DNA from 3 places in the Vibrio sp. QJM3NY_21 genome. Region 1 is predicted to be linked to each of the others. Evidence: predicted binding sites of a transcription regulator. Region 1 holds the regulator's gene; each other region holds the start of a gene.
The links. The regulator MetJ, encoded in region 1, represses methionine synthesis genes. The targets are predictions, from matches to a motif close to TTAGACNTNTANANGTCTAA.

Region 1 (4,124 bases):
ATAACTTACACCCAATACTCCACTCTCGAAATCCGCTCGAAAGTTCAACAAGCGACAGTAATTTCAACTGCTCACTGGTCTTATTAGTAGTGAAATCTCGTTTTTTAATGAGACAGAGGCTTTAACCACCTAGGAACTTTGAAGTACATCTATTAACATGAACAAGATCCCCCAAATAATAATATCCTAGGAACCTACACCTATGTCTGAAGACAGCCGCCAAGATCAATCCTCTCAAGCGTTATCGCCTCAAGAACAATTCCGTCAGCAAGCTCTTGATTACCATGAGTTCCCAATTCCAGGCAAAATTGCCGTAGCACTGACGAAGCCTGCAAACTCTGCAGAAGACCTAGCACTTGCATACAGCCCAGGCGTGGCTGAGCCTGTTCGCGAGATCGCACAGAACGTTGATAACGTTTATAAGTACACAGGTAAAGGCAACATGGTTGCAGTTATCTCTAACGGTACAGCGATTCTTGGCCTAGGTAACCTTGGCCCTATTGCTTCTAAACCTGTTATGGAAGGTAAAGCGCTACTGTTTAAGCGTTTTGCTGGTTTAGATTCTATCGATATTGAAGTAAAACACCGCACAATCGATGAGTTCGTTGATACGGTTGCGAATATCGCAGATACATTCGGCGGTATTAACCTAGAAGACATCAAAGCACCTGACTGTTTTGAGATTGAGCGTCGCCTGATTGAGCGTTGTGATGTCCCTGTTTTCCATGATGACCAACACGGTACTGCGATTGTAACGGCTGCAGGTATGCTGAACGCGATTGAGCTTCAAGGTAAGAAGCTTGAAGAGTGTAAGATCGTTTGTTTAGGTGCTGGCGCAGCAGCTGTTGCTTGTATGGAACTGCTGATTAAGTGTGGCGCTCAGCGTGAGAAGATCTATATGCTTGACCGTAAAGGTGTAATCCACACTCGTCGTGAAGACTTGAATGAATACAAAGCGCTATTCGCAAATAACACGGACAAGCGCACGCTTGAAGATGTTATTGAAGGCGCTGACCTGTTCTTGGGCGTATCGGGTCCTAACCTGCTACCAGCTAAAGCACTCACGCTGATGGCTGATAAGCCTGTTGTGTTTGCATGTTCAAACCCAGATCCAGAGATCAAGCCAGAGCTTGCTCATGAAGTTCGTTCTGACCTTATCATGGGTACAGGCCGTAGCGATTACCCGAACCAAGTAAACAACGTACTTTGTTTCCCATTCATTTTCCGTGGTGCGCTTGATGTGCGTGCGAGCGAAATCAATGATGAGATGAAGCTGGCTGCGGTTAAAGCGATTCGTGAACTAGCGAAAGAAGAAGTTCCGGCTGAAGTACTCGCTGCTGCAGGTGAGACTGCACTGGAGTTTGGTAAAGGCTACATCATTCCTAAGCCAATGGACCCACGTCTACTTCCTCGCGTAGCAAAAGCGGTTGCAGTAGCGGCCGTTGAATCTGGCGTAGCTCGTATTGAGATGCCTGCTAACTATATGGCTTAATGCCTTAATAGCGTAATAGCGTAATAACTGTTGCTCTATTGAGCGAAAAAGAATAATAAAAAACCGACTCATAGGAGTCGGTTTTTTTATGTCTATCATTCACAGAACAGCTACAGATAACATAGTGGATGATGTGACAAATAAGGTTCAGCTATAGCGAATCAATATTGAAGCCAGTGACTGAGTTGTTTTTATTCTTCGTCAAACGCTTCGAATTCGATACCCATCTCTGTCATCAGCTTTTTCACTTCAGTCGGGATGTCGTCTGGACGGTCTTTACGGAGATCTTCATCCGTTGGCAGTGGTTGGCCTGTGTACGCATGTAGAAAGGCTTCGCACAGTAGCTCACTGTTTGTTGCATGGCGTAGGTTATTAATCTGGCGGCGAGTGCGCTCGTCAGTAAGAACCTTTAACACTTTTAGAGGGATAGAAACTGTAATTTTTTTTACTTGTTCGCTTTTCTTTCCATGCTCAGCATATGGGCTTATGTATTCACCATTCCAGTCGGCCATTGCGTACCTTCATCACTTTAGTTGTTAGAATAAATTAATAGTGGTGATTTTAGCGGGATTTACTGCCATAAGCAAAGACATATAGACGTCCAGAAGTGTTGACGTCTCACATTTATGAAAGTAAAGTGAATAACATATATCTAACACAGCCGCAGAATGCCGACAAGCCGCTGTGATTCTCAGACGCAAAACTTGTAAGGAAGCACCTATGAGCAGCCGGAAGCCAGCAACAATCGCAGTACGTACTGGTATCGAGTCAGACACGCAACACCATGCCGTTGTCCCACCCATTTATCTTTCGACTAACTATGGGTTTCCCGCTTTTGGTGAAGTGCCAAAGTACGATTACACCCGTTCTGGTAACCCAAATCGTGGCTTATTAGAAACGGCATTGTTTGAGCTTGAGTCTGGCAAAGGTGCTGTGGTGACTAACTGCGGCACTTCGGCACTTAACTTGTGGGTATCCGCTTTCTTAGGCGGTGATGATCTTATTATCGCACCACACGACTGCTACGGTGGTACTTACCGCCTGTTTAATACCCGCTCGTTAAAAGGTGACTTCAAAGTTTTGTTCGTTGATCAATCGGATCAAGCAGCATTGGATGCGGCGATCGCGCTCAAGCCAAAATTGATCTTAATAGAAACCCCATCGAACCCGTTGGTTCGTGTGGTTGATATTGCAGAGACTTGCCGTAAAGCGAAAGAGGTTGGTGCTCTGGTTGCTGTCGATAACACGTTTTTGACGCCGGTGTTCCAAAAGCCTTTAGAGCTGGGTGCTGATTTTGTTATCCACTCAACCACCAAATACATCAACGGACACTCAGATGTTATTGGTGGCGTTGTCGTGACGAAAACTGAAGAGCACGCTGAAGAGCTTGCATGGTGGGGCAACTGTATTGGTGCGACCGGTACACCATTTGATAGTTACATGACTCTACGTGGTATTCGTACGCTAGGTGCGCGTATGCGTGTTCACGAAGAGAGTTCACGTGAAATTCTGACGGCGCTGCAACAACAAGATCTGGTGGGCACTATTTACCACCCAAGCCTTCCTGAACACCCGGGTCACGAGATCGCGAAGAAACAGCAGTTGGGCTTTGGTTCCATGTTGAGCTTTGAGTTTGCGGGCTCTTTTGAAGCACTTAAATATTTTGTAGATAAGTTAGAGCTATTTTCTTTGGCTGAATCACTGGGTGGTGTTGAAAGCCTGATTTGTCACCCTGCGTCGATGACTCACCGTGCGATGGGCGAAGAAGCATTGGCAGAAGCGGGTGTTTCTCAACAACTACTGCGCCTTTCTGTTGGCCTTGAAGATGCGGAAGACCTAATCGACGATCTCAAGCAAGCGTTTGAAAAAACACAACGCTTTATTGCTGAAGGGGAGGCTTAATAATGGCAACCTTTCGCCAGCTACATAAATTTGGTGGCAGCAGTTTAGCGAACCCTGAATGTTACCAACGCGTGGTCAACATTCTTAGAGAATATTCATCAGCGACGGATTTGGTGGTGGTATCGGCCGCAGGCAAAACAACCAACCGCTTAATTGAGTTTGTCGAAGCGCTCGACAAAGATGGTCGTATTGCTCATGAATGCCTGCAAACCCTTCGTCAGTTTCAACTTGAACTGATTGAGGCTCTGCTTGAAGGTGAAGCTGCCTCGCAACTAACGGCAACCATTCAACAAGAATTTACCGCTTTGGGTGAGCTTACAGCTCCCTTGAGTGAAGCACAAAAAGCACAAGTACTGGGTCATGGTGAGGTTTGGTCTTCACGTTTGCTGGCGACCTTGTTGTGCCAGCATGACTTACAAGCAGTTGCTCAAGATGCGCGTGCCTTTTTACGTGCAGAAGCGGGTGCTCAACCTGAAGTTGACCGCGCACGCTCTTATCCTCTGATTAAAGAAGCCTTGGCGCAGCATGCACATTGCCGCGTGGTAATTACTGGCTTTATGGCTCAGAACTGCGAAGGCGAAACGGTACTGCTTGGTCGTAACGGTTCGGATTACTCAGCAACCGTGATTGGTGCTCTGGCTGAAGTTGAACGCGTGACAATCTGGAGTGATGTGGCGGGAGTATACAGCGCAGACCCTCGTTTGGTTTCGGATGCGTGTTTATTACCTCT
Region 2 (4,124 bases), 620 kb from region 1:
CCGAACTCAGAAGTGAAACACAATAGCGCCGATGGTAGTGTGGGGTTTCCCCATGTGAGAGTAGGACATCGCCAGGCTTTAAATTAAATCTTTAGGTTGACCGACCTGGAGATATGGACGCTCACTTAGTGAGTTGACCACTGCGGAGTGGTAGTTCAGTTGGTTAGAATACCGGCCTGTCACGCCGGGGGTCGCGGGTTCGAGTCCCGTCCACTCCGCCACTTATTCGATAACCTCGCCTAGTGCGAGGTTTTTTCGAATCTGACGTAGTAAAAAGTTTTAGGGGTGTAGCTCCAATTGGCAGAGCAGCGGATTCCAAATCCGCGTGTTGGGAGTTCGAATCTCTCCACCCCTGCCATATACGAAGCCTCAGCAGAAATGCTGAGGCTTTTTTGCATCTGTTGCTTCTACGGAGCAATGTTGGGAGCTGGATCGCCAGCCCGGTCTAATCTCCGGAGTGCTGGCTCAGTCCACCCCTGCGATATTTAAGGCTCTAGACTGCGCGTCCTAGCAGAAATGCTAGAGCCTTTTTTATGCCTGTCACCTTTAATGTAACGCTAGAAGTATTAAGTGCTCCTTTAGCTCCCCCTATTTAGTCGAATCGCTTAATACCTATTGAATACAACCTTGCTGTATTTGAAGACTTAGTCGAACACTAGAGCTTTCTGTTCAGCACTGATCTGGCTGCGTAGTTTCTGGTAGTGACTAAAGCTATTGCTGTTAGGCCTTGAGTCTCATTATTTTTTCCGGAAGAAATGCTTATGCAACGGAACTCTTTTCTAGTGGGTAGACTCGCTAGTGTTGTAGAAGAACGAGTTCTTTGCATGCTTCACTTCTAGCAAGATTTTTGTCTAAGATCGCTGTTTATCATGTCGTCTGTATCATGATTAAACATCCTTTGTAGTTATTTTGGTTCTGGCCAAATCTAGTGTTCAATCCACATTAAGGTTTCTGATTACTCTAGTACTAGTGCATAAAATATCGAAGTAAGTTCTATTGTTCATGTATACCTTTCAACTAGATCTTGAGTGAGGGGAGCTGTGAATTTGACTTTTATCAGGTATAAAAAAGGCCACCTATATTAGGCAGCCTAGTTTAATATTTTGAGATGTTAATCTAACTCTTTCTCAGCTTGTTTCGCTTTCTCTATCATCGGAGTAATTGTTGAACCTTGAACTAAGATTGAGAACACAACAACAGCGTATGTCATGACGAGGATTATCTCTTTAACATCTATTGCCTTGTCTTCAATCACCCAGATACCTGAAGGGATTGAAAGTGCCATGGCTAGAGCTAGTCCACCACGCAACCCACCCCAAGTTAAGATCTTGATTGACCAAGGGTTGTAAGTTCTAAAGCGTTTGAATCCGATATAAGACAAGAAAACACTTAGGTAGCGTGCGCTTAGCACTAGAGGTACTGCGAACGCCATTAAGATCCAGTCTTCTTGGTGGAATTTGAATAACAACATCGACATACCGATCAATAAGAACAAGACGCCATTTAAGAATTCATCTATCAATTCCCAGAAGTGGTCTAGGTGATCCTCACTCTCTTTCGAGAATCCAATAAAGCGCGTCCAGTTACCAATCATGATACCTGATACCACCATTGCTAACGGTCCTGATACATGTAGGACTTCAGCAAAGGCATAACCAGCTGTCGGAATACCTATGGTTAATAGCAACTCCATCGAGTGGTCATCGGTGTTGCTGATTAGGTAATGGAATATTAAACCTAGAACAAAGCCATAGACGATACCACCGATAGCCTCTTGGACGAATAACATGGTCACGCTACCTACAGTCGGTGCTTCTGTACCGAACGCAATGGTAAATAGGGTAACGAAGATCACTAGGCCAAAACCATCGTTGAATAGAGATTCTCCCTCGATTTGAGTAGAGATTCGTCTGGGAGCATCGAGCTTCTTCACTATAGCTAATACAGCGATTGGATCGGTTGGAGAGATTAGAGAACCAAAAAGTAAGCAATAAATTAGGTCAAATTGAATACCGATAAACTGACAGAATCCATACAGTACAAAGCCAATAAAGAATGTCGAAAACAGTGTAGCGCCAAGAGCGAGTACCGTTATTTCCCATTTCTGATCTTTTAGATTAGGTAACTTAATCCCCAAACCACCTGCAAAGAGTAAGAATCCCAGTATTCCTTTCAGGAGGAAATCTTCAAAGTTGATACTGGCAACGGTTTCTGAGGCGATGTCAGCCAATTGGAACCAATTGTTTTGTCCCGCAATGATAATTAATAGAGATAACATCATTGAGCCAGCTGTAATGGCGATGGTTGTCTGCATTTTACCAATTTTGGTATTCACGAAAGCAATAAGCATGGCAGCTGCGGACAAGAAGCATAAGGTGTAATAGACCGACATTGGGATCCCAACATGTAACAAAGTATGAATATGAATTTTCGTTGTCTCATGCTCAAATAGCAAACATTTTTTTGTCATGACTTGGTAATCAATTTCATCTTTTAGACGTCTAGACTCCTTTTTAATGTGTGGTAGGATGGAGAGATAATTAAAGGAATGAGGTTGTACCGTGGGAAGTAATGTAAGGCAAAAGATTGACGCTCTGTTGAAGCAACGAATTTTACTGATTGATGGTGGCATGGGTACCATGATTCAGGATTATAAATTGGAAGAGCAAGACTATCGTGGTGAGCGCTTTGCTGATTGGCATAGTGATTTAAAAGGTAACAACGACCTTTTGGTACTTACACAACCTAAGCTTATCAAAGATATCCATATGGAATATTTGGAAGCCGGTGCTGATATCCTCGAGACCAATACCTTTAACTCTACAACCATCGCTATGGCCGACTACGATATGGAAAGCCTTAGCGAAGAAATTAACTTTACAGCTGCAAAATTAGCTCGTGAAGCGGCAGACGAATGGACGGCAAAGACCCCAGACAAACCCCGTTTCGTAGCGGGTGTGTTAGGTCCAACTAACCGAACGTGTTCTATCTCCCCAGACGTTAATGATCCGGGCTATCGTAATGTTAGCTTTGATGAGCTTGTTGAAGCTTACTCCGAATCGACACGAGCACTTATCAAAGGCGGCTCAGATCTTATTCTTATCGAGACTATCTTCGACACGTTAAATGCAAAAGCATGTTCTTTTGCGGTTGAATCTGTTTTTGAAGAGGTAGGCATCACGCTTCCTGTGATGATCTCCGGTACCATTACTGACGCTTCAGGTCGTACGCTTTCAGGGCAGACAACAGAAGCCTTCTACAACGCCCTTCGTCATGTTAAACCTATCTCATTTGGATTGAACTGTGCATTGGGCCCTGACGAACTGCGAGAGTACGTTGGTGAGATGTCTCGTATCTCAGAATGTAACGTTTCCGCCCACCCTAACGCGGGTTTACCTAATGCGTTCGGTGAGTATGACCTTTCCCCTGAAGATATGGCTGAACACGTTAAGGAATGGGCCGAGAGTGGCTTCTTGAACCTAATTGGTGGTTGTTGTGGTACGACGCCAGAACATATACGTCACATGGCTGAGGCCGTTGAAGGCGTAACTCCACGTCAATTACCTGATTTGCCTGTGTCTTGCCGTTTATCTGGCTTAGAACCATTAACGATTGCCAAAGAATCTCTATTTGTGAACGTCGGTGAACGTACTAACGTTACCGGCTCTGCTCGATTTAAGCGATTGATTAAAGAAGAGCTCTACGACGAAGCTTTGAGTGTTGCTCGAGAGCAAGTTGAGAACGGCGCTCAGATCATCGATATCAACATGGATGAAGGGATGCTAGACGCTGAGGCGTGTATGGTTAAATTCCTTAATCTATGTGCGTCTGAGCCAGAGATCTCGAAAGTACCAGTCATGGTCGACTCTTCAAAATGGGAAGTTATCGAAGCGGGTCTGAAATGTATTCAGGGTAAAGGCATCGTTAACTCTATCTCATTGAAGGAAGGGAAAGAAAAGTTTGTCGAGCAAGCTAAACTGGTTCGTCGTTATGGCGCAGCAGTCATCGTGATGGCGTTCGATGAACTAGGGCAGGCTGATACTCGAGAGCGTAAAGTCGAGATTTGTACTAATGCCTACAATATTCTTGTTGATGAAGTAGGTTTCCCGCCAGAAGATATTATT
Region 3 (4,124 bases), 1.0 Mb from region 1:
GGTCGACCATTCTACCGTCATCGGTTTCTCACGTTCTATATCCGCGACCACAATCGCTGGCTTCACGCAGCGAGAGCCATAGCTTTGTACCCAACCAAACTTGGTGGTTTGAAAGCCTGCTAGATTTTCCGCAAAGTACTCCACCATGTCATTACGTTCAGCTTCGCCATGAACAAGCACATCCAAATCCAGTGCTTCTTGACGCTTAACAGCATCTGCGATGTGACCTTTCAGTGCAGTGTTGTATTCCGACTCATTCAGTTTTCCAGTGCGGTAAGCACTGCGTTGAAGACGAATTTCCCCTGTTTGTGGGAACGAACCAATGGTTGTGGTTGGTAATAGCGGTAAACCCAACACCTCAGACTGATGCGCTGCGCGTTCTGCGTATGGAGCACTGCGCTCTGCTAGTGCTTTAGTAATGGTATTGAGTCGAGCTTGAACTTGCGGCTTATTCACATGAGTCGCGCTCTTACGTGCAACGATAGGTTGGCTGTAAGTCTCACACGCCAAAATGGCATTTTGATCGCCGTCTAACGCCGCACCCAATAAGCTCACCTCGGTCACTTTCTGTTTTGCAAAGGCAAACCAACTCTTCACTTCTTCGCTAAGCGTCTCTTCTAACTCCAAATCTACTGGGCTATGCAGCAGCGAACATGAACTTGCCACCCACAGCTTGTCTCCCAGCTTCTCTTTCACAGGTTGCAGTAACTCAAGCTGAGAAGCTAAGTCTGCTCGCCAAACATTGCGTCCATTGATTGCACCCGCAGAAAGTACCCAATCTTCCGGTAACTTATTCACCACTTCATCAAGTTGCTGCGGTGCGGCAGCCAAGTCGATGTGTAAGCCGTTGACGGGCAATTCCACGATCTTGCCTAACGTATCAGTCACAGAATCAAAGTAAGTGGTCAGCAATAGTTTCACATCGCCTTGAATCACTTGATAAGCCAGTTTGAATGAATCAGCCCACTGCTTTTCAAGTTCCAGAGAAAGGATAGGTTCATCGATTTGCACCCACTCAACGCCCAACTTGGCGAGTTTTGCCAAAATCGCTTGGTAAGCAGTAAGCAAACGTGGAAGCAAGGTTAAGCGGTCAAAGCCCTCTTCCACTTCTTTGCCTAGATATAAGTAAGACAGCGGGCCGAGAAGGACTGGCTTCACCTTATGCCCGGCTTTAATCGCTTCACTCACTTCGTCAAACAATTGTGGCCAACTCACCTCAAACGAATCGTCTTTGCTGAACTCAGGAACAATGTAGTGGTAATTGGTGTTGAACCACTTAGTCATGTCAGAAGCCGCCGAACTGTCTTTAGTGCCATCATTAGACGTATGCGTACCACCGCAACAGGTAGACTGAACTTGAGACTGACCACGGCCAACACGAAACAAGGTATCCAGATCTGGGAAGGCTTTTTCATCTTCAGAACCACCAGCATGACGCTTTGGAACGTGGCCTAGAAGTAGAGTCGTTGTCAGAACATGGTCGTACCATGCGAAGTCACCCGCAGTTGCAAAGCTTAGATTCGCGTCAGCTTGTACATTCCAGTTACGATTTCTTAATTCGCTGCCGAGTTGCTTGAGCTCAGATTGATCGATTTCACCGCGCCAGTATTTCTCGAGCGTGAATTTAAGTTCGCGTTTTTCACCAATGCGTGGGTAGCCAAGAATATGCGTTGTTGTCGTCATGAGTCTGTTCCTTATTCGATAATTTTAATTTCCGGTCAGACTGCCTTTGATGTTTTAATTTTCCACAAAGGCGTCTGGATGGCTAAACTATCACCTTAATCCGATCTATGGACAACGTCCAAATATTCATCTTGTTTATTAATAATATTCATCTTTAATCATTCAAAGATGAACAATTTAAATCCGTCTGGACATCTAGACGTTTACAAAAGATCAAAAACACCGTAGGGTGATTATTAAGAAATATTGAATTGGCTTAGGGAATATGAGGAATACTCATGATAGAGCTTAAACACCTTCGAACATTGACCACCTTGAGAGACAGCGGATCGTTAACAGCCACTGCGACCTCTCTTCACCTGACTCAGTCGGCGCTTTCTCATCAATTAAAAGATCTTGAAGCGCGTATTGGCGGTCAGCTTTTCCTACGAAAAACTAGGCCAGTAAAATTCACCTCTGAGGGTGAGATCTTGCTTAAGCTTGCCGATGAAATACAGCCAAGAATAGCTAAAGCAGAGAACGAACTCGCAAGCCTGAAAGAGGATGTGAATGGTCGCTTGCACATGGCGATTGAGTGTCACTCATGCTTCCAATGGCTAATGCCCGCTTTGAAAGAGTACCAAGTTGCTTGGCCAAGCGTGACGCTCGATTTCTCGTCAGGCTTTGGTTTTGAGCCGCTGCCCGCATTAATGGCAGGTGAGTTAGATTTGGTGATCACCTCTGATATTCAACCGCGTTCGGAAGTCCATTACGAACCGCTTTTTGATTTCGAGATGCGTTTGATTACAGCAATCAATTCACCTTTGGCCGAAAAATCGAGCATTGATCCGCAAGATCTTAGCGATATCACTATGCTCACCTACCCGGTTCAAAAACAGCGTTTAGATGTCGTGAAGCACTTTTTGCAGCCAGCGGGTGTTGAACCTAAAAAATGGAAACAGGCAGACAACACACTAATGCTGGTTCAAATGGTGTCGGCAGGGCTCGGAGTTGCAGCTTTGCCTAACTGGGCAATTAGTGAATTTTCAAGACAAGGACTCATTGCCAGCAAACCATTAGGCAAAGGGCTTTCAAGAAGGTTGTTCGCAGCGGTAAGAAACTCAGAAAAAGACAAACGTTACCTGCAAGCTTTCTTTAGCACGGCAAGACAGCAAAGTAAGAGTCACCTAGATGGCATTGAGGTCGTTTAAGAGACTCGTTGTTGGGTTAGTTTATGCCTGCGTTGAACCTGATAGGCATGCGCCAGAAACAAAAAAGTCACAGATTATCTGTGACTTTTTTCTTTTAGCTTTAGTACCGACAATGGCGGTACTTGTTCATTCACGATACTAGCTCACTCTCGATAACTAGTTCATTCTCGATAACTGGCTCACAATCGATAACTAACTCGCTATCAATAGAACATGCGCCAGTTTGCTGCTTATCTTGGATAAGACTTAAACTGGTTAGTTAATGGATCGTATTGATAGCCAAGCATATCAAGCTTACCTACAACACTTTCTATATCCATTTCATACATACTGATCAGCTCTTCAAAGCTATCGCATTCTAAGCGAAGTTTTTCATTCACGATTCCCAGCAAAATAATGCTATCGAAACCTTTGACGTTGCTTAAATCCATCCCGTACTCCTAACGAACACACCGACTAGATTTAAGTTTAGAACGCTTACCAACACCACGCTAAAAAACAGATCACACTTTTTCGATTCAACACTGAAAGGCTTGTGAGATCAGTAACCTTCTACATCGCCCAAACTGGCGTTAAACCAACAGCCGCCGCCAATAACATCAACAATGAAAGAGTCAGCTGAAGCTTTTCAGGGGTTTTGACAAACAGCAAATGCCAACACCAAACCACGATAGAAGAGATAAGCAAAGCAAAGCTAAACAACAAAGTTGAAATAACAGGTTCTAGTTGCGCTTCAGACAGTGAATAAACGTTAATCACGGTCGCCAACACCACCAACATGCCACTTAATACGCCCACAACAGGCAGAACACGGTGAAATGCTTGTAAGCGCGTTCTTGCAATCGTCAGCAGTAAATGACCAAACGCAGACCCCAACAGTGCCACCAGCAGTAAAGTAGTAATAATACCGACGGTAGTTGCTTGCTCAGTCGCTTGAATAGCAACGTATGAAAGCGCCAAACCACACGCAAGGTACATCACCCAGATAGGGCCTGAGTCACGTGTCTTCTTAGTTTGAACTTGAGAATAGAAATAGAAGATAGCGAATACGATCAGAAACGCTTCAATTCTTAATGAAGCAACAGCAAGCCAAAGCACGCCAATCGCAGGTAACATCTTGTGAATACGGCCACGTTGACCAGGGCAAATGTCACCCTTCACTAAGATTAAAGTTAAGATCAGTTGGGCTCCTAATAGCATGGGAGCAAATTGTACTAATAATGATTCGACCATTGTGGATCTACTTATTCA

Region 2: metH (methionine synthase) is a predicted target of MetJ. The motif match lies at 2,494-2,513, and genes of this name have one in related genera.
Region 3: metE (5-methyltetrahydropteroyltriglutamate--homocysteine S-methyltransferase) is a predicted target of MetJ. The motif match lies at 1,871-1,890, and genes of this name have one in related genera.

Annotation. Positions count from the first base shown of each region.
Region 1 is NZ_CM173513.1:3,238,104-3,242,227, reverse strand. Features, by position in the region: gene AC3CID_RS14510 (malic enzyme-like NAD(P)-binding protein) at 203-1,492, shown strand; gene metJ (met regulon transcriptional regulator MetJ) at 1,684-2,004, opposite strand; gene AC3CID_RS14500 (O-succinylhomoserine (thiol)-lyase) at 2,213-3,394, shown strand; gene AC3CID_RS14495 (bifunctional aspartate kinase/homoserine dehydrogenase II) at 3,397-4,124, shown strand, end outside.
Region 2 is NZ_CM173513.1:324,226-328,349, forward strand. Features, by position in the region: rRNA gene rrf (5S ribosomal RNA) at 1-77, shown strand, start outside; tRNA gene AC3CID_RS01535 (tRNA-Asp) at 145-221, shown strand; tRNA gene AC3CID_RS01540 (tRNA-Trp) at 282-358, shown strand; gene AC3CID_RS01545 (cation:proton antiporter) at 1,112-2,392, opposite strand; gene metH (methionine synthase) at 2,562-4,124, shown strand, end outside.
Region 3 is NZ_CM173513.1:2,238,759-2,242,882, forward strand. Features, by position in the region: gene metE (5-methyltetrahydropteroyltriglutamate--homocysteine S-methyltransferase) at 1-1,683, opposite strand, end outside; gene AC3CID_RS09900 (LysR substrate-binding domain-containing protein) at 1,962-2,873, shown strand; gene AC3CID_RS09905 (DUF4250 domain-containing protein) at 3,104-3,304, opposite strand; gene AC3CID_RS09910 (hypothetical protein) at 3,426-4,106, opposite strand.